One region of the Pelomonas candidula genome, then DNA from elsewhere that is predicted to be linked to it. Evidence: predicted binding sites of a transcription regulator. Region 1 holds the regulator's gene; each other region holds the start of a gene.
What was found. Region 1 encodes sigma-54, which starts transcription at its own class of promoters, with help from an activator protein. Its sites were predicted from a motif close to TGGCANGNAANCTGCTTT; they were not measured.
Positions count from the first base shown of each region.

Region 2: the regulator sigma-54 is predicted to act here: its motif matches at 3,363-3,380, upstream of ACG04R_RS05285 (ammonium transporter).
Region 3: the regulator sigma-54 is predicted to act here: its motif matches at 4,265-4,282, upstream of ACG04R_RS08580 (PEP-CTERM sorting domain-containing protein).
Region 4: the regulator sigma-54 is predicted to act here: its motif matches at 2,254-2,271, upstream of ACG04R_RS23890 (TorF family putative porin).

Region 1 is NZ_JBIGIC010000003.1:359,047-366,576, forward strand. It holds gene argS (arginine--tRNA ligase) at 1-1,315, shown strand, start outside; gene ACG04R_RS07885 (SPOR domain-containing protein) at 1,312-1,983, shown strand; gene ACG04R_RS07890 (thiol:disulfide interchange protein DsbA/DsbL) at 2,007-2,669, shown strand; gene ACG04R_RS07895 (thiol:disulfide interchange protein DsbA/DsbL) at 2,672-3,334, shown strand; gene lptA (lipopolysaccharide transport periplasmic protein LptA) at 3,380-3,985, shown strand; gene lptB (LPS export ABC transporter ATP-binding protein) at 3,985-4,770, shown strand; gene ACG04R_RS07910 (RNA polymerase factor sigma-54) at 4,944-6,440, shown strand; gene ACG04R_RS07915 (alpha/beta hydrolase) at 6,684-7,530, opposite strand, start outside.
Region 2 is NZ_JBIGIC010000002.1:371,396-378,925, reverse strand. It holds gene ACG04R_RS05305 (arginyltransferase) at 1-364, opposite strand, end outside; gene ACG04R_RS05300 (leucyl/phenylalanyl-tRNA--protein transferase) at 361-1,092, opposite strand; gene ACG04R_RS05295 (methyl-accepting chemotaxis protein) at 1,092-2,894, opposite strand; gene ACG04R_RS05290 (ArsC family reductase) at 2,945-3,307, shown strand; gene ACG04R_RS05285 (ammonium transporter) at 3,504-4,652, shown strand; gene ACG04R_RS05280 (riboflavin synthase subunit alpha) at 4,702-5,406, shown strand; gene kdpF (K(+)-transporting ATPase subunit F) at 5,584-5,676, shown strand; gene kdpA (potassium-transporting ATPase subunit KdpA) at 5,673-7,469, shown strand; gene kdpB (potassium-transporting ATPase subunit KdpB) at 7,466-7,530, shown strand, end outside.
Region 3 is NZ_JBIGIC010000003.1:506,276-513,805, reverse strand. It holds gene ACG04R_RS08590 (TonB-dependent receptor) at 1-2,061, opposite strand, end outside; gene ACG04R_RS08585 (substrate-binding domain-containing protein) at 2,344-3,339, shown strand; gene ACG04R_RS08580 (PEP-CTERM sorting domain-containing protein) at 3,373-4,218, opposite strand; gene ACG04R_RS08575 (YcxB family protein) at 4,580-5,005, shown strand; gene ACG04R_RS08570 (NHL repeat-containing protein) at 5,107-6,282, opposite strand; gene ssb (single-stranded DNA-binding protein) at 6,524-7,093, opposite strand; gene ACG04R_RS08560 (sensor histidine kinase) at 7,252-7,530, shown strand, end outside.
Region 4 is NZ_JBIGIC010000014.1:147,618-155,147, forward strand. It holds gene ACG04R_RS23880 (ammonium transporter) at 1-1,047, opposite strand, end outside; gene glnK (P-II family nitrogen regulator) at 1,082-1,420, opposite strand; gene ACG04R_RS23890 (TorF family putative porin) at 1,440-2,204, opposite strand; partial or broken gene ACG04R_RS23895 (YifB family Mg chelatase-like AAA ATPase) at 2,493-3,359, shown strand; gene ACG04R_RS23900 (HNH endonuclease signature motif containing protein) at 3,457-4,476, opposite strand; gene ACG04R_RS23905 (DEAD/DEAH box helicase) at 4,783-7,284, shown strand.

The DNA of each region.
Region 1 (7,530 bases):
GACCGGCCCGCTGCACGTGGGCCACGCCCGCCAGGCCGCATTGGGCGACGCGATCTGCTCCGTCTTCGCGAGCCAGGGCCACGACGTGACCCGCGAGTTCTATTACAACGACGCCGGCGTGCAGATCGCCACGCTGGCCAACTCGACGCAGATGCGGCTCAAGGGCGTCAAGCCCGGCGACGCCGACTGGCCCGAGGCCGCCTACAACGGCGACTACATCCAGGACATCGCCGACGCCTTCCTGCGCAAGGAGACCGTCAAGGCTGATGACCGCGAGTTCACCGCCTCCGGCGACGTGAACGACCTCGACGGCATCCGCCAGTTCGCCGTGGCCTACCTGCGCCACGAGCAGGACCTGGACCTGCAGGCCTTCGGCCTCAAGTTCGACAACTACTTCCTCGAGACCAGCGTCTACAAGGGCGGCCAGCTGGAGGCGGCGGTGCAACGCATCATCGACGCCGGCAAGACCTTCGAGGAAGGCGGCGCGCTGTGGTTCAAGTCCACCGACTACGGGGACGACAAGGACCGCGTGATGCGCAAGTCCGACGGCGGCTACACCTACTTCGTGCCCGACGTGGCCTACCACGTCAACAAGTTCGAGCGCGGCTACACGCAGTGCATCAACATCCAGGGCACCGACCACCACGGCACCATCGCCCGCGTTCGCGGCGGCCTGCAGGCGCAGGGCCTGGGCATCCCGCAGGGCTTCCCGGACTACGTGCTGAACAAGATGGTCACCGTCATGAAGGACGGCGCGGAGGTCAAGATCTCCAAGCGCGCCGGCTCCTACGTGACGCTGCGCGACCTGATCGACTGGACCAGCCGCGACGCGGTGCGCTTCTTCCTCATCAGCCGCAAGGCCGACACCGAGTTCGTCTTCGACGTCGACCTCGCGCTGAAGCAGAACGACGAGAACCCGGTGTTCTACGTGCAGTACGCGCACGCACGCATCTGCTCCGTCATCCGCAAGTGGGGCGGTGACCCATCCGCACCGGCCGACCTGAGCCTGCTGACCGCGCCAACCGAAGAGGCGCTGATGCTCAAGCTCGCGGCCTACCCCGACATGCTCACAGGCGCCGCCGCCGGCATCGCGCCGCACGACGTGGCCTTCTACGCCCGCGACCTGGCCGGCGCCTACCACGCCTACTACGCCGCCGAGCGCGTGCTGGACCAGGCGCCCGAGCTGACCCGCGCCCGCGTGGCGCTGCTGTCTGCCACCCGCCAGGTGCTGGCCAACGCGCTGGGCATGCTGGGTGTCAGCGCGCCCGAGCAGATGAGCCGCGATATCGCTGAAACCACCCCGGAGACCGAATGAGTTCTGCATCCAAGCCCGCCGGCCAGAAAAGCCAGAAGGGCGGCTTCGTACTGGGCCTGATCGTGGGCCTGCTGGTCGGCCTGGCCGTCGCCCTCGGCGTGGCGCTCTACATCACCAAGGTGCCCATCCCCTTCGTGAACAAGGTGCCGCAGCGCACGGCGGAGCAGGACGCCGCCGAGGCCGAGCGCAACAAGAACTGGGACCCGAACGCGCCGCTGGCCGGCAAGGCCGCGCGCAGCGCCAGCGGCGTCGTCAACGCGCCGGTGACGCCAACCGCACCGCCGCCGGCCACGACGGCAAGCGCCCCCGTGGCCACCGCCAGCGCCCCGGCTGTGCTGCCGCCCGTGGCGACCGCGCAGCCCAAGCCCGTGGCCACCAAGCCCGAGGCCACGACTGCAGCGGCGCCCGCCTCGGCCCCGGCCGGAGCCGAGGCCTACGTCTACTTCGTGCAGGCCGGCGCCTTCGCCCGCCCCGAGGAGGCCGAGGCCCAGAAGGCCAAGCTGGCCATCCAGGGCTTCACGGCCAAGGTCATGGAGCGCGAGCAGAACGGCCGCACCGTCTACCGCGTGCGCCTGGGCCCCAACGACACCCGCGAGGCCGCCGAAGACCTGCAGCGCAAGATCGAGGGCGCCGGGTTCGAGGCCAACCTCGTCCGCGTGCAACGCTGAACTCCTGAAGGACCATTGAAGTCATGAAGCGCCGAGATTTCTCCGCCCTGCTCGCCACCACGCCCCTCGCGGGCGTCGCGGGCAGCGCCCTCGCCCAGGGCGGCCCGATCGAGGGCCGCCAGTACGTCGTGCTGGGGCAGCCGCTGCCCACGCCAGCCGGCAAGATCGAAGTCGTCGAGTTCTTCTGGTACGGCTGCCCGCACTGCTACGTCTTCGAGCCGCTGGTCGAGAACTGGGCCCGCCAGCTGCCGGCCGACGTGACCTTCCACAAGGTGCACGTGGCCTTCCGTGCCAACTGGAAGCCGCACCAGCGCATGTTCTATGCGCTGGAGGCCCTGGGCAAGGAGGCCCAGGCCCGCCCCGCCATCTTCAACGCCATCCACCAGCAGGGCCAGGACCTGGAAGACGCCAAGAGCCAGGCCAAGCTGCTGGCCTCCCTCGGCGTGGACGCCGGCAAGTACATGGACGCCTACAACTCCTTTGGCGTGCAGACCAAGGTGGCCCAGGCCGACAAGCTGGTGGAAGCCGCCCGCCTGGAAGGCGTGCCGACGCTGGCCATTGGCGGCCGCTTCCTCACCTCGCCCAGCCAGGCCGGCATGGGCCAGCGCGCCACCGAGCAGGAGCTGGGCCAGCGCGCGCTGCAGATTGCCGATTTCCTCATCCAGCGCATTCGCGCCAAGGCCTGACCATGAAGCGTCGTGACGCCACCCTCACCCTGGCTGCGGCCGGGCTTGCCTCCACCACGCCGGCCGCCTGGGCCCAGGGCGGGCCCGTCGAGGGCCGACACTACCAGCGCCTGGCCCAGCCGCTGCCCGGCGCGCCGGGCAAGGTCGAGGTCATCGAGTTCTTCTTCTACAAGTGCCCGCACTGCTTCGCGTTCGACCCGCTGCTGGGCGACTGGCTGCACCGGCTGCCGCCCGACGTGACGTTCCGCCGCATCCCGGTGGGCCAGCAGGCCATGCTCAAGCTGCACGCGCGCATGTTCTACGCGCTGGAGGCCATGGGCGCCCTGACGCCCACCGTGCACGCCGGCATCTTCAACGCCTTCCACCGCATGGGCATCGACGCGACGGATGAAGCCGGCGTCGTGGATCTCGTTGGCAAGCTGGGTGTGGACCAGGCCAAGTTCAAGCAGGCCTTCTCGTCCTTCGGCGTGCAGGGCAAGCTGGCCCAGGGCCAGAAGATGGCCGAACTTGCCGGCGCAGACAGCGTGCCGACGCTGGTCATTGGCGGCCGCTACCGCACCGGTCCCGGCCTGGCCGGCGAGCCCAGCCAGAGCGAAGCCGCCAACGGACAGGCGGCGCTGGCCGTCGCGGATTTCCTGATCAAGTTGTCGCGAGGGAAAGGCTGAGCGCGGTTGCAGGCCCCTAGAATGGCCTGCAACTTCCGTGCCGCCATGCCCCGCCACCTGATCCCGCTCGTCCTCGCGATCGCCACCTTCGCCGCCCAGGCGGAGAAGGCCGACCGACTCAAGCCGTTCACGCTGTCGTCGGACAAGCCGGGCCAGATTGACAACGTCAACCAGCGCACCGAGCTGCAGGGCAACGTCGTCATCACGCGCGGCAGCCTGATGCTGCGCGCCGAGAAGGTCTACGTGCGCGAGACGCCGGACGGCTACTACCAGCTGTCCGCCAGCGGGGTCGCCGGCCAGCCGGTCAGCTTCCGCCAGGGGCGCGACACGCCCGGCGAGTCCATCGAGGGCCAGGCCGAGCAGCTGGAATACGACACCCGCACGGAGACCGTGCGCTTCATCGGCAACGCCGAGGTGCGCCGCGCCCGTGGCACCGCCGTGGCGGAGCAGGTTTCGGGCGCCGTCATCGTCTACGACAGCCGCACCGAGGTCTTCACGCTGGAGGGCGGCAGCGCCTCGCCCAACCCGAACGGCCGCACCCGCATCGTCATGATGCCGCGCGCGCAGCCGGGCGACGACGCTGCGTCCGCGCCGCCTGCGGCCCTGCCGCTGAAGCCGTCGACGACGCTGCAGCCGGGCAAGTCTTCGTGATGGACGAGGCGTCCACCCGTTCGCCGGCCGGTTCGGCCGCCTGCGGCAGCCGGCTCGAAGCCGAGGGCCTGGCCAAGACCTACGGCGTCCGCAAGGTCGTCAAGGACGTGCACGTGCGCGTGGACTGCGGTGAGGTCGTGGGCCTGCTGGGCCCCAACGGCGCCGGCAAGACGACCAGCTTCTACATGATCGTGGGCCTGGTGCGCTCGGACGCCGGCGTCATCCGCATCGACGGCGCCGAAGTGCAGCGCCTGCCCATCCACCAGCGCGCACGGCTGGGCCTGAGCTACCTGCCGCAGGAAGCCTCCATCTTCCGCAAACTCACCGTCGAGCAGAACATCCGCGCGGTGCTGGAGCTGCAGCAGGACGACAAGGGCCGCGCGCTCGGCAAGGCGCGCATCGACGAGCTGCTCAACGGCCTGCTGCACGACCTGTCCATCGAAGGCCTGCGCGACAGCCCCGCGCCCGCGCTGTCGGGCGGCGAGCGCCGCCGCGTCGAGATCGCCCGGGCGCTGGCCACGCAGCCGCGCTTCATCCTGCTGGACGAGCCCTTCGCCGGCGTCGACCCGATCGCCGTGCTGGAGATCCAGCGCATCATCGGCTTCCTGAAGGGCCGCGGCATCGGGGTGCTGATCACGGACCACAACGTCCGCGAGACGCTGGGCATCTGCGACCGCGCCTACATCATCAGCGAGGGCGCCGTGCTCGCGGAGGGCACGCCCGACGAGATCGTGGCCAACGCCGACGTGCGCAAGGTCTACCTCGGCGAAAACTTCAGGATGTAGAGGATGGTGAGCCCCTCGCCCATCCTCGCGTCGCTGAATGCGAGCGAGTCCGGTCGGTCCCCCGAGGGGACGGCGATGCTTGCGGCATCGAGCCGCAAGCACATCGCCAGCGCGGGCCGGCTTGGGAGCGGCCCGGCGCTCGGCCCGAATGCGCCACACGCAGGCTGCGCACCATGAAGCAGACCCTCCAGGTACGCCTCAGTCAGCACCTGGCGCTGACGCCCCAACTGCAGCAATCCATCCGCCTGCTGCAGCTGTCGACGCTGGAGCTGCACCAGGAAGTCGAGCAGATGCTGGCCACGAACCCGCTGCTGGACACCGAGGAGGAGTTCACCGTCAGTGCCCCCGAGCTGGCCACCAACGCACCGGCAGAGAGCGGCACCGAGGCCTCGGCCGGCGAGTCCGAGGGCGGCGACGCGCCCGAGCTGAGCGCCGAGGACTTCGGCGGCACCGAGCGCGAGGACTGGGAGAACGGCACCGAGCGCGACGACTTCGACGGCATCCGCGAGCTGCCCAGCAGCAGCGGCGCCGGCATGGGCGACGACGATGGCGAGCGCGAGAGCCAGGAATCCGCCGAGACGACGCTGGCCGAGCACCTGGCCCAGCAGCTGGCCGGCAAGAGCCTGTCGCCCGAGGACCGTGCCGCCGTGCAGGTGCTGATCGAGTCGCTGAACGAGGACGGCTACCTCGAAGACCCCATCGAGGACATCGCCGCCGCGCTGGCGCCCGATGACGATGAGGATCGCGAGGAACTGCTGGACCACCTGCGCATCGCTCTGCGGCTGCTGCAGAGCCTGGACCCGGCCGGCATCGCCGCGCGCGACCTGTCCGAATGCCTGGTGCTGCAACTGCGCACCCAGCCCAGGAGCCCGGCGCAGGTCATCGCCATCCTGATCTGCAAGAGTCATCTGGAGCTGCTGGCCCGGCGCGACATGCGCCGCCTGATGAGCGAGACCGGCGCCGACGAGGCACTGCTGCGCGAAGCGCAGGTCATGATCACGCAGCTGGAGCCCAAGCCCGGCCGCCGCTTCGCGCAAGGCGCCGCCGCGGCCATCGTGCCCGACGTCATCGTGCGCAAGGTGGGCCGCGAGTTCCGCGTGATGCTCAACCCCGAGGTGGCGCCCAAGCTGCGCATCAACGAGCTCTACGCCAACGCACTGCGCGCCACGCGCGGCGGCATCAGCAACTCGCCGCTGGGCGGGCAGCTGCAGGAGGCGCGCTGGTTCATCAAGAACATCCAGCAGCGCTTCGACACCATCCTGCGCGTCAGCCAGGCCATCGTCGAGCGCCAGCGCGGCTTCTTCACGCACGGCGAACTGGCGATGAAGCCGCTCGTGCTGCGCGAGATCGCCGACGAGCTGGGCCTGCACGAGTCCACCATCTCGCGCGTGACGACGGCCAAGTACATGGCGACGAGCTGGGGCACGTTCGAGCTGAAGTACTTCTTCGGCTCGGGCCTGAGCACGGAAGCCGGCGGCGAGGCGTCCAGCACGGCCGTGCGCGCGCTGATCAAGCAGTTCGTCGCCGCGGAGGACACCAAGAAGCCGCTGTCCGACAGCGCCCTCGCGGCCATGCTCGAGGAGCAGGGCATCCAGTGCGCGCGGCGCACGGTGGCCAAGTACCGCGAAGGCATGAAGATCGCGCCGGCGAATTTGCGCAAGGCGCTGTAGCGCGCCCCTCGCCCAGTCGCGTGCCGCTGAACGCCGGCAGGCCTGACCGGGACCACTCCGCGGCGGCGCCGCAGAGCTTCGGCAGGCTCAGGCCGTCCACTGGACGCTCTGTGTCCGGCCTCAGCCCCCGAGGGGACGGCGATGCCTACGGCATCGAGCCGCAAGCACGTCGCCAGAGGGGTCGGCTTGTGAGCGGCCCGGCGCTCAGCCCGAAATACGACGTTCAGTCGCCCGGATGGCGGCTCAATCCTTCGACTTCCCCGTCTCCGGTGCCAGCGGCTCGAACACGAAGCGCATGCCGCGCGTGTAGCTTTCCGCCTTGGTGCCCGCATGCCGCTCGCCGTCGATGACGCGGGTTTGATACACCAGTTCCGGGTGCTTCAGCGTCGGCAGCAGCGCCTGGTAGCGCTGGATGCCGGCGAAGAAAGCGGGCCATTCGTTCTCGGCGCCGGTCACATACAGCCGCGCCTTGATGGGCTTGCCCGTCGCGGCATAGGCCTTGGCCTGGCCGATGATCCAGTCGTTGCCGACGACCACCGCCGGGCTGGCCGCGATGTAGCCCTTGAACAGATCGGGCCTGGCGTACATCGCATACAGCGTGAACAGCCCGCCCAGTGAGCTGCCGGCCAGGTAGCGCTGCGCCGGGTCGCCGCGGTACTCGCGCTCCACCAGCGGGAAGATGTCCTTCTCCAGCGAGGCGAGGAACTTGTCGGCGTTGCCGCTGCTGTCGCTCAGCGGGTTGTCGCGCACAGGAGACAGTTCCCAGTTGCGCAGCTCGCCGTAGTCGAGGTTATCGCCGGCATAGCCCAGGCCCACGGTGATGAACTCCGGCACGACCTTGTCGTAGTTCAGGTTGTTGTACGAACTGACGACGGTCGGGAAGTCCCAGTAGCCGTCGGTCACGTAGAGCACCGGGTAGCGGCGCCCGGGCTCCTTGGCGAACGAGGCCGGCAGGTGGATGTGCAGCTGATAGGTGCGGCCATTGGCGTTCTTCGGCAGCGCGCGCAGCAAGGTGTTCGGGATGCTGTGCGGCGGGTAGGCCGGTGCCGGGTCGGCAGCCTGCGCCTGCAGCGCGCCGAACACGAGGGCC
Region 2 (7,530 bases), on a different contig from region 1:
GGCCGGCCTGGTAGCGCAGGTAGAGGGCGTAGTGCTCCGGCGAGTAGCCCAGGCGCATGACCTTGGCCTGCAGGCCAAGGTGGGCCTTCCATGCCCGCTTCTGGCTGCGATTGGGCTCGAAGCGCGCCACCGGCACGCGCAGCGCGATGCAGGCGCGGCACTGGTCGCAGTAGGGGCGGTAGGTGAACAGCCCGCTGCGGCGAAAGCCCGCGGCGACGAGGTTGGAGTAGGCGTCGGCGTGGATCAGGTGGCTGGGTGTGGCGACCTGCGAGCGCGCCTGCCGGCCGGCCACGTAGCTGCACGGGTAGGCGGCCGTGGCGTAGAACTGGATTTGCGCGAGCGGCAGTTCTTTGGGGTGGGTCACGTCGAGGTCAGGAGCCGGTGCCAGTAGGCCGGATGATAGGTCCACGGCCCGGGCGAGGCTTCACCGACATGCGTGGCCAGGTGGGTTTCGAACACGTTTCGCGGCACTTCCGCGGCGCCCAGCGATGCCAGGTGGCGGGTGTTCTGCTGGCAGTCGATCCACGGGATGCCGAACTCGCGGCACAGGCAGATGAGGGCGCACAGCGCGATCTTGGACGCGTCGGTGCGGCGCATGAACATGGATTCGCCGTAGAACATGCGCCCGAGGTTGACGCCATACAGCCCGCCGACGAGTTCACCGTCCATCCAGGTCTCGACGCTGTGCATGGCCGGCCAGGCCAGGTAGGCGGCCTGCAGCTCGGGCACGATCCAGGTGCCGCTCTGGCCCTCGCGCGGCGCGCTGGCGCAGGCGTGCAGCACGGCGGCGCGGTTGAAGTCGACGCGGATCTCGCAACCGGGCGTGGCGGCGAAACGCTGCACCGTCTTGCGCAGCGAGCGCGACAGTTTGAAGTCTGCCGTCTTCAGCACCATGCGTGGGTCGGGCGCCCACCACAGTGGCGGCTGGCCGGGGCCGTACCAGGGGAAGACGCCGCGGCGGTAGGCGGCCTCCAGACGCTGCGGTGTCAACGTGCCGCCGGCGGCCAGCAGGCCCGGCGCGTCGGTGCCCGGGCCCAGCGCCAGGTGACTGGGCGGGAAGTCGAGGCTTGCTTCGTCCAGCCAGTCGATCATCAGCGGCTGATGCGGAAGGTGGCGACGATCTGCGACAGCTGGGCGGCCTGTTCCTTCAGGCTCTCCGCGGCGGCGGCGGACTGCTCGACGAGGGCGGCGTTCTGCTGCGTCATCTGGTCCAGCTGAACGACGGCCGTGTTGACCTCGCCGATGCCGCGGCTCTGCTCGGCCGCGCCGGCGCTGATCTCGGTGACGATGGCTGTCACGCTCTGCACGCTGCGCAGGATTTCATGCATGGTCTGCGCGCTCTGGTCCACAAGCCGGCTGCCATCGGCGACCCGCTCCACGCTGCTGCCGATCAGCCCCTTGATCTCCTTGGCCGCCTCCGCGCTGCGCTGGGCCAGCGCGCGCACCTCGCCGGCCACGACGGCAAAGCCGCGGCCCTGCTCGCCGGCGCGTGCCGCCTCGACGGCGGCGTTCAGTGCCAGGATGTTGGTCTGGAAGGCGATGCCGTCGATGGTGCCGATGATGTCGTTAATGCGGGTGGAGCTGGCGCTGATCTGCTGCATCGTGGCCGCGACCTGCTGGGCCACCGCGCCGCCCCGCTCGGCGACCGCCGCGGTATCGCGGGCGTGGCCGTCGGCCTGGCTGGCCTGGTCGGCGCTGCGGTGCACGGTCTCGGTGATGTGCTGCATCGACGACGCGGTCTCCTCCAGGCTGGCGGCCGCGCTCTCGGTGCGGCCGCTGAGGTCCTGTGCGCCGGCGGCGATCTCGCGCGACGCCACGGCGATGGATTCGGCGCTGGCGGCCACGCCGCGCATGACCGACTCGATCTGCGACACGAACTGGTTGAAGGCCCGCGCGATGGCGCTGAGCTCGTCCTCGCCCGCGTCGTTGAGGCGTTGGGTCAGGTCGCCGCCGCCGGCGCTGCCGATCTGCAGCATCGCGTCCTTCACGACGACCAGGCGGTGCAGCAGTGAATTGACCAGCCAGGTCGCGAAAAGCGTCGCGCCGATGATCAGCAGCACCAGCGCGATGCCGGCGTCGCGCAGCAGCGTGGTCAGCGAGGCCAGCGCCTCGCCGCGCTCGGCAGCGGTGACCAGCAGCCAGTCGGTGCCGGCCACCGGGGCCGCGCGCAGGAAGAAGCGGTGCTCGCCGATGGTGACGTCCACCAGCTCCTCGGCGCCCGCACCCGTCAGGCGCGCCGGCGTCAGGTCGGTCACCAGATCAGACATCGGCTTCAGCGTCAGCGCCGTGTTGGGGTGGGCAATGATCTTGCCCTCCTTGTCCGCCAGGAAGGCGAAGCCCGACGGCGTGGGCTTGAGCTGGTTGACGGTGGCGACGACTTCATCGAGCGTCACGTCGGAGCCGGCCACGCCCTTGATCTCGCCGCCTTCGCGCACGGCGTAGGCGAACGTCACGACCAGCTTCTTGGACGAGGCCGCGATGTAGGGCGCTGTCAGCACCGGCTCCTGGCTGGTGGCGGCCAGCTTGTACCAAGTGCGGGAGGTGGGGTCGTAGTCCGCGGCGCGCTTGCGGTCGGGCACGGAGACCATGCGCTTGTCGGCACTGCCGACGTAGGCCAGGTCCAGTGCGCCCGACGTGAGGCCCTGCTGCAGCGCCGGGGTCGGGTCGGCGGCTGCGAGGGCGGGCGCCATGGCCTGCACCACGTGCTTCTGCCCGTTGGCCCAAGAGGCGATGCGGTCCGCCTGCGCCTGGCCGTTCTCGCTGAGTTGGGTCGCCAGGTCGTGCAGGATGGTGTTGCGGGCGGCACGGTAGCTGGTCAGCGTGGCCAGCAGCACCGACACCACCATCAGGCCCAGGCAGGCCGCCAGCAGCCGGCTCTTGATCGTCTTCAGCATCGCTTCCCCCGTGGCGTGGACGTCACCGGGACATGGTAGCTTTGCCACCCATGATCACGATCTATGGCATACCCAACTGCGACACCGTCAAGAAGGCCCGGGCCTGGCTGGCCGACCGAGGCCTGGAGGTCGCGTTCCATGATTTCAAGAAGCAGGGCGTGCCGGCCGAGCTGCTGCCGGCCTGGCTGGCCGCCTTCGGCCGCGACAAGCTCGTCAACCGCGCCGGCACGACGTGGCGCAAGCTGGACGACGCGACCCGGGCCGGCGTTGTCGACGACGCCAGCGCCACCGCGCTCATGCTGGCCGAGCCCAGCCTCATCAAGCGGCCGGTCGTGCGCTGGGCGGATGGGCGCTGGACGCTCGGATTCAGTGCGCAGACGTTCGAAGACGGTGCATCTTGCGCACCAAATTAGAGCCGCCCGGCCGGCGTCGGCGCACACCACCCTGGGGCGTCTATGCATTGAAACTGGGCATTGAACTTGCTGTTTCGGTGCGGTTTGGTTTCGCCTTGGTGCGTTATCCAAGGCCGAAAGCCACTGACCGGAGACAGCGTTGGAGTCATCAATCAAGCAGGGCGCGGATGCGCTCTTCATCCTTCTGGGCGCCATCATGGTGCTCGCCATGCACGCGGGGTTTGCCTTCCTGGAGCTGGGCACCGTGCGCAAGAAGAACCAGGTCAATGCGCTGGTGAAGATCCTCGTCGACTTCGCCGTGTCGACGTTGGCCTACTTCCTCGTCGGCTACCTGGTGGCCTACGGCACGCACTTCTTCACCGGCGCCGAGACGCTGGCGCAGAAGAACGGCTATGAGCTGGTCAAGTTCTTCTTCCTGCTGACCTTCGCGGCGGCCATTCCTGCCATCGTGTCGGGCGGCATCGCCGAGCGGGCGCGCTTCGGCCCGCAGCTGATGGCCACGTCCGTCATCGTCGGCCTCGTCTACCCATTCTTCGAGGGCATCGCCTGGAACCAGGCCTTCGGCATCCAGGGCTGGCTGAAGGCCACCACCGGCGCCGAGTTCCATGACTTCGCAGGCAGCGTCGTCGTGCACGCCGTGGGCGGCTGGATCGGCCTCGCGGCCGTGCTGCTGCTCGGCCCGCGCCTGAACCGCTACCGAAAGGACGGTGCGATGAGCGCGCACCCGCCGTCCAGCATTCCCTTCCTGGCGCTGGGCGCCTGGGTGCTGACCGTGGGCTGGTTCGGCTTCAACGTGATGAGCGCACAGACGCTGGACAAGATGTCGGGCCTGGTCGCCGTCAACTCGCTGATGGCCATGGTGGGCGGCACGCTGGTGGCGACGCTGCTGGGCCGCAACGACCCCGGCTTCGCCTACAACGGCCCGCTGGCCGGCCTGGTGGCCGTCTGCGCCGGCTCGGACGTCATGCATCCGCTGGGCGCGCTGGTCACCGGCGGCGTGGCCGGCTGGCTGTTCGTGCAGTTCTTCACCCTGACGCAGAACCGCTGGAAGATCGACGACGTGCTGGGCGTGTGGCCGTTGCACGGCCTGTGCGGCGCCTGGGGCGGCATCGCCTGCGGCATCTTCGGTCTCAAGGGGCTGGGCGGCATCGGCGGCGTGTCGTTCGGCGCGCAGCTGATCGGCACGCTGGGCGGTGTCGCCTGGGCGCTGGCGGGTGGTTTCGTCGTCTACGGCCTGATCAAGAAGGTCGTCGGCCTGCGGCTGGACGCCGAGCAGGAGTTCGAGGGCGCCGACCTGTCCATCCACAAGATCGGCTCGACGCCGGACCGCGAGGTCAGCTGGTAAGCTGGCCTACCGATCTCCAAAACGGCCCCACCCGGGGCCTTTTTTCATCATGTTCACAGGCATCGTCCAGGGCGTCGCCCACGTCGAATCGATTGACGCCCGCGAGGGGCTGCACACGCTGGCGCTGAAGCTGCCGGCCGGTTTCGATGACGAGCTGGCCATCGGCGCCAGCGTCTCCTGCGACGGCGTCTGCCTGACCGTCACCGAGCGGCCGTCGCCCGACGTCGCGCTGTTCGACGTGATGGGCCAGACGATGAAGCTGACGACGCTGGGCGGGCTGAAGGTCGGCTCGGGCTTGAACGTCGAGCGTGCCGCCAAGGACGGCGCCGAGATCGGCGGCCATCCGCTGTCCGGCCACGTGGACGTGTCGGCGCGCATCGCCGAGATCCGCAAGCCCGACAACAACCACGTCATCCGCTTCGCCGTGCCGGCGCCGTGGATGCGCTACGTGTTCGCCAAGGGCTACATCGGCGTCAACGGTTGCAGCCTGACGGTCGCCGAGGCGAAGCGCGAGCGAGACGGCTCGGGCTGGTTCGAGGTGTGGCTGATCCCCGAGACGCTGCGCATGACGACCTTCGCCGACAAGGGCGTCGGCGACGCCATCCACATCGAGATCGATCGCAGCACGCAGGTCGTCGTCGACACCGTGCGCGATGCGCTGGACGAAAAGCTGGGCGCGCTGCTGCCGATGCTGGAAGCCATCGCGCAGGAGCGCGGCATCGACCTCACTCAGCTGGCGCTGCCGAAATCTTGATGCTTTCTTGATGCCGCCCGCCGCGATCTTGTCGGCGGTTTGACGGCGTGATTTCCAGAATGACCTCCATCGTTATGGAGGTGTCATGGACATCGTTTTTCTCGGTCTCTGCGCGGCCCTCGGGCTCGTGACCGCTCTGGCAGCCTGGGGCTGCCACAAGCTGGCGGGGAGGAAGTCATGAGTGGCTTCGAACTCGCTGCGACCATCCTCGTCGTCGGGCTGGTCGGCTATCTCTTCTGGGCGCTGTTGTTTCCGGAGGACCTGTCATGAACAGTTCCGGCTGGTTGCAACTGGTGGCCTTCCTCGTCGTGCTGTTCGCGCTGGCCTGGCCGCTGGCGCGATGGATCTACGCCGCGATGGAAGGCCGCATCGCGGGGCTGAAGCGTGTCGAGCGCGGGCTGCTCAAGCTGGCCGGCGTCAATGCCGACGCCGAGCAAGGCTGGCTGCGCTACGCGATGGGCCTGTTGATCTTCAATGCGCTGGGCGTGCTGGCCGTCTACGCGCTGCAGCGGCTTCAGCAATGGCTGCCGCTCAACCCGCAAGGCATGGCCGCCGTCTCGCCCGACTCGGCCTTCAACACCGCCGTCAGCTTCGTGACCAACACGAACTGGCAGGGCTACGGCGGCGAGACGACGATGAGCTACCTGACGCAGATGCTCGCGCTGACGGTGCAGAATTTCCTGTCCGCCGCGACCGGCATCGCCGTCGTGGTCGCGCTGGTTCGTGGCTTCGCTCGCCATACCGGCAAGGCCATCGGCAACGTCTGGGCCGACCTGACCCGCGCCACGCTGTGGGTGCTGCTGCCGCTGTCCCTCGTGTTCGCCATCGTGCTGGCCGGCATGGGCGTCGTGCAGACGCTCAAGCCCTACCAGGACGTGACGACCATCGAGGCCCAGAGCTGGCAGGAACCGCGGCTCGGCCCTGACGGCCAGCCGCTCAAGGGCGCCGATGGCCAGCCCGTCATGGACGACAAGCACGGCCAGTCGCAGAGCATCGCGCTCGGGCCGGTCGCGTCCCAGCTGTCCATCAAGATGCTGGGCACCAACGGCGGCGGCTTCTTCAACGCGAACTCGGCCCACCCCTTCGAGAATCCGAGCGCGGCGACGAATGCGCTGCAGATGCTGTCCATCTTCCTGATTCCGGCGGCGCTGTGCTTCGTCATGGGCCGCCAGGTGGGCGACATGCGGCAGGGCTGGGCGCTGCTGGGCGCGATGACGGCGATGTTCGTCGTCGCCGTCGTCGTGGCCACGGCGGCCGAGCAGGCCGGCAACCCGAAGCTCGCCAGGCTGGGCGTCGACGCCGTGCAGAGCGCCACGCAGTCCGGCGGCAACATGGAAGGCAAGGAAGTGCGCTTCGGCATCGAGGCCTCGTCGCTGTTCGCCGTCATCACGACGGCCGCCAGCTGCGGTGCCGTCAACGCGATGCACGACAGCTTCACGCCGCTGGGCGGGCTCGTGCCGATGGTGATGATCCAGCTGGGCGAGGTCGTCTTCGGTGGCGTCGGTGCGGGCCTGTACGGCATGCTGGTGTTTGCCATCCTGGCCGTTTTCGTCGCCGGGCTCATGATCGGCCGCACGCCCGAATACCTCGGCAAGAAGATCGAGGCGCACGAGATGAAGATGGTGTCGCTGGCCATCCTGCTGACGCCGCTGGCCGTGTTGATCGGCACGGCGATCGCCGTCGTCGTCGAGCCGGGCAAGGCCGGCGTCGCGGCGCCCGGCGCGCATGGCTTCAGCGAGGTGCTGTATGCCATGTCCTCGGCGGGCAACAACAACGGCAGCGCCTTTGCGGGCCTGTCGGCCAACACACCGTTCTACAACCTGCTGCTGGGCCTGGTGATGTGGGTCGGCCGCTTCGGCGTCATCGTGCCGGTGCTGGCCATGGCCGGCTCCCTCGTTGGCAAGAAGCGCCTCGCTCCGGGCGAGGGCACGCTGCCCACTCATGGTCCGCTGTTCGTCGCGATGCTGATCGGCGTCGTGCTGCTGGTCGGTCTTCTGAACTATGTGCCGGCGCTGGCCCTGGGGCCGGTGGTCGAGCACTTCATGCTCTGGAGCGCTTCATGAATCGCGCTGGTTTTTCCCTGTTCGACCCGGCGCTGACCCGCGCCGCGCTGGTCGACTCCGT
Region 3 (7,530 bases), 150 kb from region 1:
GCCGGCGTTGGTGAACTGCTGCGTCTGCGAGTTGGTCAGCTGGTTGGCGTAGGCCGTCAGGAAGGCGCTGTAGAGCTTGGTGGCGGTCTTCAGGCCGATCTCGTACTGCGTGATGTCCTCGACCGAGTCCTTGGTCTCGTTGGCGCCGCGGCTGCGCAGCACGTCGAAGTCGGGCATGCGGTGGCCCTTGTTCACGCGCACGAAGGCGCTCAGGTCGCGGCTGAAGGCGTAGTTGGCGCCGCCGGTGAAGGAGCTGCGGCTGAGCTTGCTGTCGATCAGCGTGTGGGTGCCGTTGTAGTAGGCGAGGTTGTTGTTGTAGAGCGTAGTGGGGTCGTTATCCAGGTCGCCGTTGCTGACGTTGGCGATGGTGCCGGTGATGTGCTGGGTCTCGCGGCGTGCGCCCAGGTCGACACGCAGCTCCTTCGTGAGCTGCCACTCGTCGGCGACGAAGAAGGCGCGCGTGTCGCCGCTGTAGCTGGCGTCCAGGTCGAAGGAGAAGGGCGGCGTGACGTAGCCGTTGCGCGAGGCCTTGACGCCGTTGTCCAGCGTCACGTCGATCAGGCGCGCGTGCGACTGCACCGTCATCAGCTGGGCCTGGCCCAGTGTCCAGACGTCGTGCGAGCTGTAGCCGGCCAGGTACAGGCCCAAGGTCAGGTTGTTGCCCGGGGCGATCTCCTTGGACAGGCGGGTCTCGTTGGTCGTCGAGCGCAGCGTCTTGTCCACCACCCACATGCCGTTGACGATGACTGGCGTGGCCATGTTGGTGATGGCACCGCCGCCGTTCGTGAAGGTGGCCGTGCCGGTCGTGGCCGCCTTGCCGGCCGCCGCAACGACGCCCGCGTCGCCGTTGGCGGCCGTCACCTGCGAGGTGATGTAGCTGCCCAGCGTCTGCGGGTTGGCGCCGGAGAACAGCGCGTAGGTCGGCACGTCGCCGCCGGTGTGGCCGAGCTTGTTGGTCAGCGTCCAGTCGCCGAGCTTGGTGTCGAGGTTGGCGCCGAAGGTCTGCACGGTCGCGCCGCGGCCCTCGGCCAGGTCCTTGGTGACGGTGTCGCGCAGGATCTCGGGCTTGCCATTGGCCAGCGTGCGGCCCGTCGCGCGGCCGGTCTCCAGCACGATGTTGCGCAGCTCGTTGCCGTAGAAGTAGTCCTTGCTGGCGTCGAAGCCGGGGTAGCTGGACACGCTCTTGCCGTCGGCGCTGCCGACGACCGGGATGGCCGTGTAGAAGGCGTTGCGGTCGTTCAGCGCGCGGGCGTAGAGCTGCAGGTTGCCGTCGTCGAGCTTGCGGTTGAGCACCAGGCTGAGCTGGCCGCCGTCGTCGGCCGGGAACTGCGTGTCGCGCAGGCCCTGGCTCTGGCGCCAGAAGCCGCCGACCATCACGGTCCACTTGTCTGACAGCGGGCCGGCGTAGACGCCGTCCACGCGCTTGAGATTGCCGGTGCCGGTGGTCACGCGCAGGCTGCCCTCGGGGCTGCGGCCGTCCTTCTGGATGAAGTTGACCGTCACGCCGGGCTGGCCGCTGCCGAAGATGGGGCTGGGGCCGCCGCGCAGCACTTCCATGCGCTCGATGGTGTCGTCCAGGCGGAAGAGCTGCGAGTGCTCCAGGAAGCTCAGCGCCGGCAGCGCGTACAGCGGCGCGCCGTTCTGCTGGAAGGTGGAGTAGGGACCGTCGCCCGGCGTCGGGAAGCCGCGCACGCGGATGTTGGCGTTGCTCTGGCCGCCGGTGCTCTCGACGAACACGCCGGGCACGGTCTTCAGGATGTCGGCCGTGCTGGTCGGCGCGGCCTGCTTGATCTGCTCTTCGGTCGCGGTCGTGATCGAGAAGCCGGCTTCCAGCTTGCGCACGCCTTCGCGGCGCGCCGTGCCGGTGACGACGACGGCTTCGAGCTCCTTCACTTCGGGCGACTCCGCGGCCGGCTTGGGCGCGGGCTTGGCGGCCTCCTGGGCGAAGGCGGCACCGCACAGCGCGGCGGCGGCCAGCGCGATCAGCTGGGGGCGGAAGAAGGCGCGGACGGGGCGGTCGCCGCGGCGCGATGCAGCCTGGGCGGCTTGAGGGTCGGTCATCGAATGTCTCCGGTTGTTTGTTTGCATCCCGAGAGCCCGGCGCGGCCGTCGCCAGACTGTCGATGGGGCGGACTGTGATGGCAAATGTTATCGATGTCATTTGAGTATTTACCCGTGTGGTGTGCAAATGACATCGATGACATTAGTTTGCAGAAGTGCCGGGTGCGGGTCTGCGATGACGTGCGTGCCGCCGGCGGGCCCGCGCCGCTTGGCGACAATCCGGGTCAGGAGAAGAAGCCGGGTTGCGCGACGCGCAGCGGCACGAACGGGCACGAGAACGGGATGAGCGACGCCAAGCCAGTCACGATGGAACAGATCGCCGCGCTCGCGGGCGTCAGTGCCATCACGGTCTCACGCGCGCTGCGCGACAGCCCGTCGGTCACGCCCGCCACGCGCGAGCGCATCAAGACGCTGGCCGAGGCAGCCGGCTACCGCTTCAACCACCACGCCCGCAACCTGCGGCTGCGGCGCAGCCACATGGTCGCCGTCATCCTGGAGATGCAGCCGGACAACGACCGGCCGATGACCGACGCCTACCCGCTGCAACTGCTGGGCGGCATCACGCAGGAGCTGACCTCGCGCGGCTACAGCGTGCTGCTGTCGGCCATGCAGAGCCCCGGCGAGGGCGTGGCCGCGTCCGCGGACGGCGTCATCCTGCTGGGCCAGGGCGCCAACGGCTCGGCCGTCAAGACGGCCGCGGCGATGGGCCTGCCCATGGTGGTGTGGGGCGCCGAGCACGGGCGCGGCAACGCCGTGGTCGTCGGCGGCGACAATGCCCATGGCGGCGCCTGCGCCGCCGAGCGGCTCATCGCGCTGGGCCGGCGCCGGCTGCTGTTCCTGGGCGACGTGCGCCATGCCGAGATCCGCGACCGGCAGCAGGGCTTCCTGAAGGCGCTGCGCAAGGCCGGGCTGAAGGCCCAGTCGCTGACGCCGGCCGCCTTCACCTTCGGCGCGGGCTTCACGGCCGTGCAGTCCCACCTCGCGCACCTGCCGGACGGCGGCCCCGCGCCGGACGGCCTGTTCGCCGCCAGTGACCTGCTGGCCATGGGCGCCGTGCGTGCCTTCACCGACGCCGGCCTGCTGGTGCCCGAGGCCGTCTCGGTCATCGGCTACGACGACTCGCCAGCAGCGCACACCTTCGCGCCGCCGCTGACCAGCGTGCGCCAGGACTGGCACCACGGCGGCGTGCTGCTGGCGCGCAAGGTGCTGGACCTCATCGCCGGCAACGCTGCCGCCAGCGAGATCATGCCGACCGAACTGGTCGTCAGGTCGACCTAGCCAGGCGCTGCCGACACCCTGGCCCGACGCGGGCTATTGGCGGCTGCGCAGGCGCAGGCCCACGAACAGCAGGCCGGCGAGGATGAGCGCGTAGGTCTGCGGCTCGGGCACGGGCGCCAGCAGCTCGGCGCCGACCAGCGCCTTCGTCGTGCTGGTGCCGAGGTCGACGGCCACCTTGTGCGTGTCGTAGTAGTCGCTCCACAGGTTCAGGCCGACGTCGGACAGGTCGACATTGCTGCCCGCCAGCACGGCGACCTCGAAGCTCGTCGCCACGCCCGCCGTCAGCGCGAGCTGCGCCGACTCGCCGCCATAGAAGCTGCCCGTGGCGGCATTGGTCGTGTTGGTCGAGCCCAGCAGCGTCCAGGCGCTGGCGCCTGCCAGGCGGAAGTAGTACGACGGCAGCGCCGGCACGCTGCTGCCGAAGGGCGATGCGACGGCCGCGTAGCTGCCGGTGCTGTAGAGGGACAGCATCGCGCCCAGCGACTGCGAGGGAGTCAGGGTCACGGAGAGTGTGAGGAACTCCGTGCCGGCGGTGTTGCCGGTCAGCGCCTGGTTCCAGGAGTAGTAGTCCTGGGACGCGAGGGTGTCGGTACGCGTCTGCGTCACCGTGGTGACCTCGTACACGTAGGCCAGGCCCGAACTCGTCGCGGTGGGCGCGACCTGGACGTCCTTCTCGATGTGGGTCGTCGACGTCGACCCGTAGCTGTTGTCCAGCGTCGCCGTGGTGGTGACGGGCGGCGTGACTGCGGGCGCAGCGGCTGCCGCCACGCCACTGAGCGTCGGCGTGGCGGGCGTGGCCGTGAGCACCGCGGCCGATGCCGATGCCGCCCAGATCAGAGCGGTGGCCGTCAGTGTGGAAAAAGCAAAGTTCGCACGCATGGGTTCCTCCTCTCGCAAGCTGTGATGGGGCTTGTCGGAGAAGGACTAAGCGGGTTTTGTGCCAACTTCTTCACACAACGTTACAGGCCTGGTGCTCATAGGGAGTGACAGCGCAACGGGCGTTGGCGCACGTCGGCGGGGCTGCGCAAGGTCGGCACACACGGCACTGGGCTGGGGCTGGCGGCCTGGGGATGGTGCGGTTAGAGGGCATGGACGCGTGCAGCGCTCGCCTACCATCGCGCGCAAACCAGGGCGTGCGACGGTGCGAGGGGACATGCAGATCCAGATCGATTCAGACGACTAGCTGTCAGCGATTCGTGCCGGCCTCAAGCCACGCCCGGCGTTTGCCGTGCTCGGCGTGTTGATCGTCCTGCTGGCGCTGATGGCGCTCGTGGCGATGGCGGGTTCGCTGTGGCGGGGGCACGCTTCCTGGGCCGAGGTGTTCGGCCCGCTCGCGATCGCCTATTTCCCGGCCTGGTATTGGCTGTACCTGCCCTGGAAGGTGCGGCGCCTCTACGCCCAGCAACGCTCTCTTCATCAACCGTTCTCGGTCGAGATCGAGACGGCAGGCCTGCAGTTCCGCACCGAGAACGGCAGTGGCCTGCTGCCCTGGGGAAATCTGTACCGGTGGCGGGAGTCGGGCAAGGTGTTCGTCCTGTACCAGTCCGACCTGCTGTTCAGCCTGATCCCGAAGCGCTGCTTCGAGTCGGGCGCGGCGCAGGACGAATTCAGGACAACGCTGGCGCGGCAGGTCGGCCCCGTCGACAAGCCTCGTGCACGTCCGTGAATGAAAAAGGCCCGCGGCGGTTGCCGCGGGCCTTTTCGGTTTGATCGGCTCCCGCACGTGCCGATGGCCGTGCGCGGACAAGAGGTTCTGCCAACCTCTCCCTAGACAATCTTGCGGATCAGGTCGTTGTAGGTGTCCGCTACGTAGACCGTGTTGCTGCCGTCCACGGCAATGCCATTGGGCCCCCAGAACAGCGCGGTCGTGCCTGTGCCATTCGCTTTGCCGCCGCCCGGATTGCTCGGGTCAAACTTGCCCGCCAGCGTGGTGACAGCACCGTCTGGCGTGATCTTGCGAATCACGTTGATGGCGGGGTCCGCGACATACACCGTGCCGCTGGAGTGCACGCAGATGCCGACGGGGTTGCTGAACAAGGCTACTGCGCCGGTGCCGTCGGCATAGCCTTCCTGGCCCGAGCCAGCCAGTGTCGTGACCACCCCAGCCGGCGTGATCTTGCGGATCAGCGAATTGCCTGAGTCGGCGACATAGACCGTGCCGCTGGCGTCCACGGCAATGCCTCGTACCACCTCAAACGAAGCTGCCGTGCCCGTGCCGTTGGCGGAGCCCACAATGCCCGATCCCGCCAGCGTGGTGACGACACCGTCCGACGTGATCTTGCGGATCAGGAAGTTGTTGGTATCTCCCACGTAGACCGTGTTGCTCGCGTCCACAGCGACTGCATAGGGGAACGTGAACGAAGCTGCGGAGCCCACGCCATTGGCGTTGCCGCGGTTGCCCGATCCTGCCAGCGTGGTGACGATCCCTGCCGGCGTGATCTTGCGGATCATGTGGTTCGCTGTATCTGCCACATAGACCGTGCCGTCCGGGGCCACGGCCACGCCGCATGGATTGGAGAACGACGCCGCATTGCCCGTGCCGTTGGTGCTGCCGGCGCTGCCTGAGCCCGCCAGCGTACTGACGACCCCGGCCGGCGTGACCTTGCGGATCAGGTTGTTCTGCGAATCCGCCACGTAGACCGTGCCGCCGGCGTCGGCAGCCACGGCGTATGGCAAATAGAACTTGGCCGCAGCGCCTGCGCCGTCGGTGCTACCAGTTTGGCCCGAGCCGGCCAGCGTGGTGACCACGCCGCCGTTTTGCGTGCTGCCGGCGCTGGGGGGGGGGCTGCCTTCACTACCACCGCCGCCACCACCGCAGCCTGCCAGATCGAGGGCCATCAACGAACCCAGCGCCAGCAGGCCGCGTCGCTGGACTCGGGGGAGATCGAAGGGCGGGTTGGCCAGCCGGAGGTGGTTTTCGTCGTGGCGCGAATTCTTGGCCATGGAGTTATGAGAAGTGATCGGTTTATGGCCCCAGGCTATCCAGCCGCCGCGGCTTGCGTGGATGCCGGCGACCAGTGGACCCGGCGAATATGCGAATCTGCAGCGGCTCTGATTCTTGCGCCTTCCGCGGTGACGAAAGCCGGCCTCGGTAATAAGCACGCCAGGCGATGTAAGCAAACGAAAAAGGCCCGCAGCTATTGGGCTGCGGGCCCGATGTTGACAACCAACAGAGAGGTGTTTTCTAGAACGGAATATCGTCATCCATGTCGTCGAACCCCGTCGACGCCTTGGGCGCCGGAGCCGGGGCGCGCTGGGGCGCCGGGCGCGGCGCGGCCGGGCGGGCGGCCGGGCGGCCACCGCCGCCGAAGTCGTCGCCACCACCGTCACCGCCACCGCGGCTGTAGCCGCCACCGCCACCACCGCCGCCAGCACTGCGGCCGTAGCCACCACCGCCACCGCCTTCGTCACCGCCGCCATCGCGGCCGCCCAGCAGCTGCATTTCCTGGGCAATGATCTCGGTCGTGTAGGTGTCGCGACCTTCCTTGTCCTGCCACTTGCGGGTCTTCAGGCGGCCTTCGACGTACAGCGGGCGGCCCTTCTTGACGTACTCGCCGACGATCTCGGCCAGGCGGTCGTTGAAGACGACGCGGTGCCATTCGGTCTCTTCCTGGCGCTCGCCGGTCTCGCGATTCTTCCAGTTGCGCGTGGTGGCCAGGCTGAGGGTGACCCAGGCGCCGCCGCTGGGGTTGTAGCGGACCTCGGGGTCTTTGCCGACGTTGCCGATGATGATGACTTTGTTGACGCTGGCCATGACGCTCGTCCGAATTCGATGGGGAAGGGGACGAATTATGCCGGCCACCCCCGACCGGGGCCGTCAGCAACACCCCGGAGACCGCATCCCGCACCCCGAGGGCCGCACTTCGTCTCCCTGCCCGCCGGCGGGCCGCCGGGCCTCCCTAAGATGAAGCCATGACCACGATCAGCCCCCGCCACAGCAACCGCCGCCTCTGGTGCGCGTACGCCGGCGGCTGCGCGCTGGCCTGGTGCCTGTTCGTGCTGGCCGGCAGCGAGTTCGACCGCGGGCTGGACCCGTTCTGGCTGGCCGTCTACCAGGCGACGACGATGCTGTGGGCGCCGATGCTGCTGGGCACCGTCGTGTGGCCGGTGGCGCGCCGCCTGCACGCCAGCGACGCGGGAACCTCGGCCACGGCGATGGCGCATGTCCTGGCGGCGGTGGCGTTCTCCGCG
Region 4 (7,530 bases), on a different contig from region 1:
CGAGGCCTTGCCCTTGATCAGCGCTTCACCGACGCACCAGGCCAGCACGGCGGCAGCCGTGGCGGCGAAGGTGTTCATGAAGGCCAGCGCGGCCGAGCCGTTGGCTTCCAGCGCCGAGCCGGCGTTGAAGCCGAACCAGCCCACCCACAGCAGCGAGGCTCCGACCATGGTCAGCGTCAGGCTGTGCGGCGTGAACTGCTCCTTGCCGTAGCCGATGCGCTTGCCGATCATGATGGCGCCCACCAGGCCCGCCACGGCGGCATTGATGTGCACGACGGTACCGCCGGCGAAGTCCAGCGCGCCCCACTGCCAGAGCAGGCCGGCCTTGGCATTGGTCGCATCGACGACGGCAGCCGAGGTGTAGGCATCCGGGCCGGGCCAGAACCAGACCATGTGCGCGATCGGCAGGTAGGCGAAGGTGAACCACAGGGCCAGGAAGGCCATCACCGCAGCGAACTTGGCGCGCTCGGCGAAGGCGCCAACGATCAGGCAGCCCGTGATGCCGGCGAAGGTCGCCTGGAAGGCCGCGTAGACCAGTTCAGGAATCGCCACGCCCTTGCTGAAGGTGGCCGCGTTCTCGAAAGTGCCTGCGACGTTGTTCCAGATGCCCTTCAGGAAGAGGCGATCCGTGCCTCCGATGAAGGCATTGCCCTCGGTGAACGCCAGGCTGTAGCCATACAGCACCCACAGCACGACGATCAGCGAGAAGCCGACCATGACCTGCATCAGGATGGACAGCATGTTCTTGCTGCGCACCAGGCCACCGTAGAACAGCGCCAGGCCAGGCACGGTCATCATGATGACCAGCAGGGTCGACACCATCATCCATGCCGTGTCGCCCTTGTTGGGCACGACGGCGGGAGCGGAGGCCGCGTCGGCCGGCGCGGAGGCGGCGGCGTCAGCAGCGGAGGCAGCGGGCGCTGCCGGAGCGGCTGCGGTCGCCACGGCGGACGCGGCAACGGGAGCCGAGGCGGCCGGGTCCTGGGCCCAGGCTGCCGGCGCGAGCAGGCCAGCCGCAAGGGCAAGACCGGCGAGGAGTTTCTTCATTTGATAGGTCTCCAACAGGATGGTGATGCGACGCTCAGAGCGCGTCATTGCCGGTTTCGCCGGTGCGGATGCGAACGACCTGATCCAGCGGCGACACGAAAATCTTGCCGTCACCGATCTTGCCGGTGCGGGCGGAGGACTCGATGGCCTCGATGACGCGATCGACCACGTCGTCGTTCACGGCGGCTTCGATCTTGACCTTGGGCAGGAAGTCCACGACGTATTCGGCGCCGCGGTACAGCTCGGTGTGGCCCTTCTGGCGGCCGAAGCCCTTGACTTCGGTGACCGTCAGGCCTTGCACGCCGATGGCGCTCAGGGCCTCACGCACCTCGTCGAGCTTGAAGGGCTTGATGACGGCAGTGATCAGTTTCATGTCGCGCTCCAGTGAGTACTTAGAAGGTCTTCTTCAGGCCGACGACCAGCGTGGTCTTGCCCAGGAACTTGCCTTCCGGGCTGACGTAGAAGGACTTGTTGGCATCCGTGCCGACGAGGGCCGCGCTCAGCGCCAGGCCGGAGAAGTCCTTGGTCAGCGTCAGCGAGTAGTCGGTGTAGGAAGCCACGCCCAGGTGGTGGACCGTCTGGTGGCCGACGTGCGGCGCCAGGCTCAGGCCGTCACCGAGGTCGAAGTTGGCCGTCACGTCGAAATAACCCGAACCCTTGCTGTCGGCATTGCCGAACAGGTTGGTCGTGCTGTGCGAATACTTGGCCGTGACCGGGCCGAAGGTCAGCGCACCGTAGATCTCGAAGGTGTTGGCGTTCGCACCGCCGGGCACGTTGCCGTACTTGTTGCTGGCGTAGAGGTAGTACAGACCACCGACGTCCAGCGTCAGGTCCTTGGCCACTTCGGTCTTGTAGCCACCGTACAGGTCGATCTCTTGCCCGGTCTTGCCCGCATCGACGCTGTTGATCGTGCCGGCGTCCTTGATCCACTTGATCGTGGACGCCCAGGTGCCGACATAGAAGCCATTGGCAGCGGCGTAGTCGATGCCACCTTGCAGGGCGGGCTTCAGGCGAGACTGCGAAATGCCGCGGTAGCGGTACTCGGTGACACCACCGACGTTGAAGGACAGCGGGTCGGCCGGCGCAGGCTCATCGGCGAAGGCGGGCAGTGCGGCCGCGGACAGCGCCAGGACGAGCAGCGTGGGGGACAACTTCATGGCGAGGCTCCAGTTTGAATAGTGAGAGGAAGGACGTTGCCAAGGGACATTTGCAGCTTCCGTGCCAAGCGTCACACCTCGGTCATTTGCACAAATCTGGGCAACGCCCGCCCGACAAGCAGGCGGACGCACCAATCTGGCGACGATTCCGGAGGATTTGCGCACCACATGCGTGCATTTGAGGGAAAAGCACCGCGATGCGCCACCCCGGCCCCGCGGCTAGACTCGCTCCGCCCCGCCCGGCGCCCCATGCCGACGCGCCCATCCACCCGTCAGCGGACACCCTCCATGAGCCTCGCCACGGTTCACAGCCGCGCCCTCGACGGCCTCGCCGCCGCGCCGGTCACCGTGGAGGTGCACCTGGCCAACGGCCTGCCGTCGTTCACGGTCGTGGGCCTGGCGGACACCGAGGTCAAGGAAGCCCGCGAGCGCGTGCGCGCCGCACTGGCCAACAGCGGGTTGGGCTTTCCGGCCAACAAGAGGATCACCGTGAACCTGGCGCCGGCCGACCTGCCCAAGGAAGGTGGCCGCTTCGACCTGCCGATGGCACTGGGCCTGCTGGCCGCCAACGGCCAACTCGACGCGGCCCGGCTGGCGAGCTTCGAATGCGCCGGAGAACTGTCGCTGGCCGGCGAGTTGCGCCCCGTGCGCGGCGCGCTGGCGATGGCCCTGGCGCTGCGCCAGGCCGGCGCCAACGACGCGGTTCAGCGCGAGCTGCTGCTGCCCGAGGCGAGCGCCGCCGAGGCCGCCCTCGTCGACGGGCTGGCGATACGCCAGGCGCGCCACCTGCTGGACGTCGTCGCGGCGCTGCAGCCTGAGGGCGAGGCCTTGCCCCGCGCCGCCGCGCTACCGCGGGAGGTCCAGCGCGGCCTGCCGGACCTTGCCGACATCAAGGGCCAGGCCGGCCCCAAGCGCGCGCTGGAGATCGCCGCCGCCGGTGGTCATTCGCTGCTGATGAGCGGCCCTCCCGGCTCCGGCAAATCCATGCTGGCGCAGCGCCTGGCCGGCCTGCTGCCGCCGCTGGACGACGAGGCCGCGCTGGAGTCCGCCGCGGTGCTGAGCCTGGCCGGCCATTTCGACATCGCGCGCTGGGGGCAACGGCCTTTCCGGGCGCCGCACCATTCGGCGTCCAGCGTGGCACTGGTGGGAGGCGGCTGTCAATTCCAGCTGAAGGCGAGACTAACCAGAAATAGTTGCGACTGGGATGCCACCACTCGTGGGGATGGCTTTGATTTCAATGCGTTCGGTGCTTCTATTCCGAGTCAGTGTCGTCATATCCGCCGAGGTCGTCGGGATCTTCATCATCCCAACCGCCGAAGGGTCTGATTAGGCCGGTCTTGTAGAGCCCCGCTTCATAGGTGCGCGTCTTCAGCCCCTCTAGGGCGTTGCGCATGCCGATCACGGTGCCGACGATGTAGAGCTTGCCCCGATCACCGCGCTTCAATGCCTTCACCTGCACAAGGCTGCCGACGTCTTGCGCACCGCGCAGCCAGATAGTCCATGCCGAATTCGAGGTTGCTTCTCGGCGGTCGAAATCGAAAGTGACCTCCACCCGGTTCGCTGATCGCCGGGCGCGGACAGCCTCAACGTTCGCCGGAGCCGGCTGGATGTCTTCGAAGATGTGGCGTCCCTGCACATAAATAAGGTCGCCCTGCAGCACGGCCACCTTCAAGGGGCCACGATCCAGATCGTCGGAGATGTTCCGAACTGCCGAACGGTCGAGGAGTTGATAGAGCATCGCCTTGGCATACCGATAGAGCGCCATCCTGTGCGAGCCGTCGTAGATGTAGCCGCCGTGTGGCGCCGTCGCGATGATGTCGCCCTCCTCATTGCACACGCCGGCGCGCTCGGCCTGCACTCGCCCCGGCAAGCCGGCGAGATCGACACCATTCGCGCGGGCTAGTTCAGCCAGGCGCAGGTGATTGAAGTAGTTCCACTGGTCGGACTGCAACTGCGTGCCCATCTGGATCGCTTGTGCGTCGTCTCGCCCAGCCTGTTCCTCCCAACGCCGCTTAAAGTCGCGCAGTCGAGCAGCGGTCAGCGAAATCTGCAGATCGTGGGTTGAGTGCGCTTCACCGTGGTGCTCCGCGCACAACACGGCCAGGTTCCGGGCCGTGTGGTCATGGGTCTTGGCCCAGGGCTCGATGTGGTGCACGATAACCGGCCGACCTGGGGCGCGGCAGACGCAGCAGGCCCACCGGTTCGCATACAGCACCTGATTCAGGGTGTCCGATGGGATGGCGGGCCTGGCCCCGGCGCGCAGGTTTTGCATGACCGTCTCAGGAATGCCCAGAGAGATCAACTCCGCATCAGTCGCGGTCTGGAGCTTGGCTGCAGTCCAACCGCGGGCGCGCAAGTGAGCCGCCTGATCGCTTGGCATTCCGCGCGCAATCAGCGCAATCTCGGTCCTGTTTCCATTCATCCCGAGAACTGTAGAAGATCCGGACTCCGAGACCTGCCGACAGAGGTCGCGACGCGGCTTGGTAGCCGTAGGTGAGACTACGATGCCATCGCGCGTGGAGTTAGGTCGCAGCGCCATCCACCGCCGGCAGAAAACACAAGCAGCGGAGGAAATTTCATGGTCGATTTCAACAGGCTCAAGTCGCAGGCTCACAAGCCAGCTCCAGTCGACCCCCTCGAGATTTTTCGGCGCCTGCCTAAACCGCAGGGAATCAACGACCTCTACACCAGCCAGGCCGAGGTGCTTGACGCCTGGCACAAGCGGCGGGAGGTGCGGGACACCGTCGTCAAGCTGCACACAGGAGGCGGCAAGACGCTGGTCGGTCTATTGATGGCGCAGTCGACGATGAACGAGCTGAAGGAGCCGGTGCTGTACCTGGCTCCCACCGTGCAACTGGTAAAGCAGACTCTCGAGAAGGCGCGCTCGCTTGGCATGGCCGCCGTGCCCTACGTCCGCGGCAAGCCTTTGGCCGACGACTTCGTCAACGCCAAGGCAGTGATGGTTGCGTCGTACAAGGCACTGTTCAACGGCTTCAGCAAGTTTGGCGTGCGCGGCGGCGGCGCTCCGGTGCGCGCCGGGGCGGTGATCCTGGACGATGCGCACGTGGCGTTCTCAGAAGTCCGGGAAGCCTTCACCCTGGAGGTGAAGGCGAAGGAAGACCGCGAGCGGTACGACGAGTTGTGCCAGCTGTTCCGGCTGGCCTTCAAGAATATGGATCGGCTCGGCACGTTCGACGACACCGTCTCCGGCCAGAGCAACGTCGTGGTGGAAGTGCCGTACTGGGCCTGGCACGAACAGATCGATGCGGCTCGCCCCCTCCTGCGCGGCAAAGGAGATGACGCCCCCTACGCGTGGCCCTTGCTCCGCGACAACCTGCACCTGTGCCACGCCATCATCAGCAGCGACGCCTTCACCGTCACGTCGGTGCTGCCGCTCATCAGCGCCATCCCCACCTTCGCCGATGCGCCTCGCCGCATCTACATGTCGGCGACCATCGCCGACGACAGCGAGATCGTGCGCACCTTCGACGCCGACCCCAAGCTCGTCAACGAAGCCTTGACGTCTCGGTCTCTGGCAGGCATCAGCGAGCGCATGATCCTCATCCCCAGCTTGATGAAGTTCGACTTCAACGCCACCAAGCTGACCAAGCAGTTGCTCACCAAGGTGTCCGAGCAGAAGCTCGGTGCCGTGGTTCTCGTTCCGTCGAATTTCGCGGCCAAGGCCTGGCAAGACGTTGCCGAGTTCGCAGAAGGATCGGAGCAGGTCGAGGAGAAGGTCGAGGCGTTGCAGGCGAGGACGACCAATGGTCCCCTCGTATTTGCCAACCGCTACGATGGCATCGACTTGCCTGGCGACTCCTGCCGGCTCCTCGTGATGGAAGGGCTGCCGGCGGGCACTTCCGACTATGAACAGCTGCGTGCTGCAACGCTCTATGGTGGCGCGACCATCAGCCGCATGCTGGCGCAGCGTATCGAGCAGGGCATCGGCCGCGGGGCTCGTGGCGCCGGCGACCACTGCGTCGTCCTGCTTGCAGGCTCCGATCTGGCTGGGTGGATCGCCAAGGACGCCAACTTCAAACTACTCACGAGCGCCACTCGCGCGCAGCTCGACATGGGCTCGACGGTCAGCAAGGAGGTCAAAGACGCGGCCGACTTGGCCAGCACGATCGCAATGAGCATCGGCCGCAACCCTGATTGGGTGGAGTACCACGCCGAGACCCTCGCGGAGAACGTCCGGCAGGAGCCGGCCGATCCCAGGCGCTTCGACGTCGCCTCGGCTGAGCGCAAGGCGTTCAACAGTTGGGCTGACGGCTACTTCGACAAATCCATCGGCAGGCTCGACCAAGCTGCCAACGCGAAGGAAGGCATCGACGACCAGACCCGTGGCTGGCTTCTCCAGCTCGCCGGCCGCGTGGCGCACCACTGGGGCCAGAAAGACCGCAGCGATGAGTTGCAGCGCGCGGCCTTCAGTGCCAACCGGAACATGCTGCGCCCACAGGTGATGCCACCCTATCGCCCCCTGCCTGTACCAGGCGCACAGGGCGCGGGCATCGCACTGCAGCTGCGCGGTTACCGAATCCGCCGGGGCTTCCTGCAACACTTCGAGGAAGTCGTCTCCCGCCTCAATCCCAACGCAAGCGCGAACCAGTTCGAACAGGCGCTGGCGGACCTCGGTCGGATGATCGGCCTTACGACCGAACGCCACGACGACGGCGGTGAGGGCCCCGACGTGCTCTGGCTCTTGCCGACGAAGTTCGCGTGGATCATCGAGGCGAAGAGCCGCAAGCTCGACAAGAACCCGCTGACCAAGGAAGAGCACGGCCAGTTGCTCGTAGCGGAGCAGTGGTTCCAGGGCAACTACGAAGGGTATGTCACCCAGCGCATCGTCGTTCATCCGACGAACAAGGCCACGGCCGCGGCGTCGGCGCACGATAGCTACGCTCTGGCGTTAGACCGCCTGGTGGCCCTCGTCGCCGATGCCCGCGCCCTGCTCACCGCCCTGTGCGAGTCACAGCTGACCGACATCGAGCTGGAAGCGCATTGCCAGCAGCTCATCGAACGATCACCCATCCGCGCGGACAGGCTGACCTCCTACCTCACGCATTTCGTGGACGCCTGAAACGCGCCGTTCGCGGTTGTGTTGGTGCGCGTCAGCGACTGGTACCAACCAGCCCGAAGGCTCGACGGACGGCGGGGTCGAACACACCCCGCCCCAGCCGACAGTCCTCTTCCATCAGCCGCTCGAAGTCCGGGCTCCCGAATTCTCGGCCGACCGCGGGCATTCGATCCCACATGAAATCTTCGAGCGTGGTTTCCAGCCGCCGAAGGCGCACTGCTTCTTGGCGGTGGTGAACCCTGTTGCGCT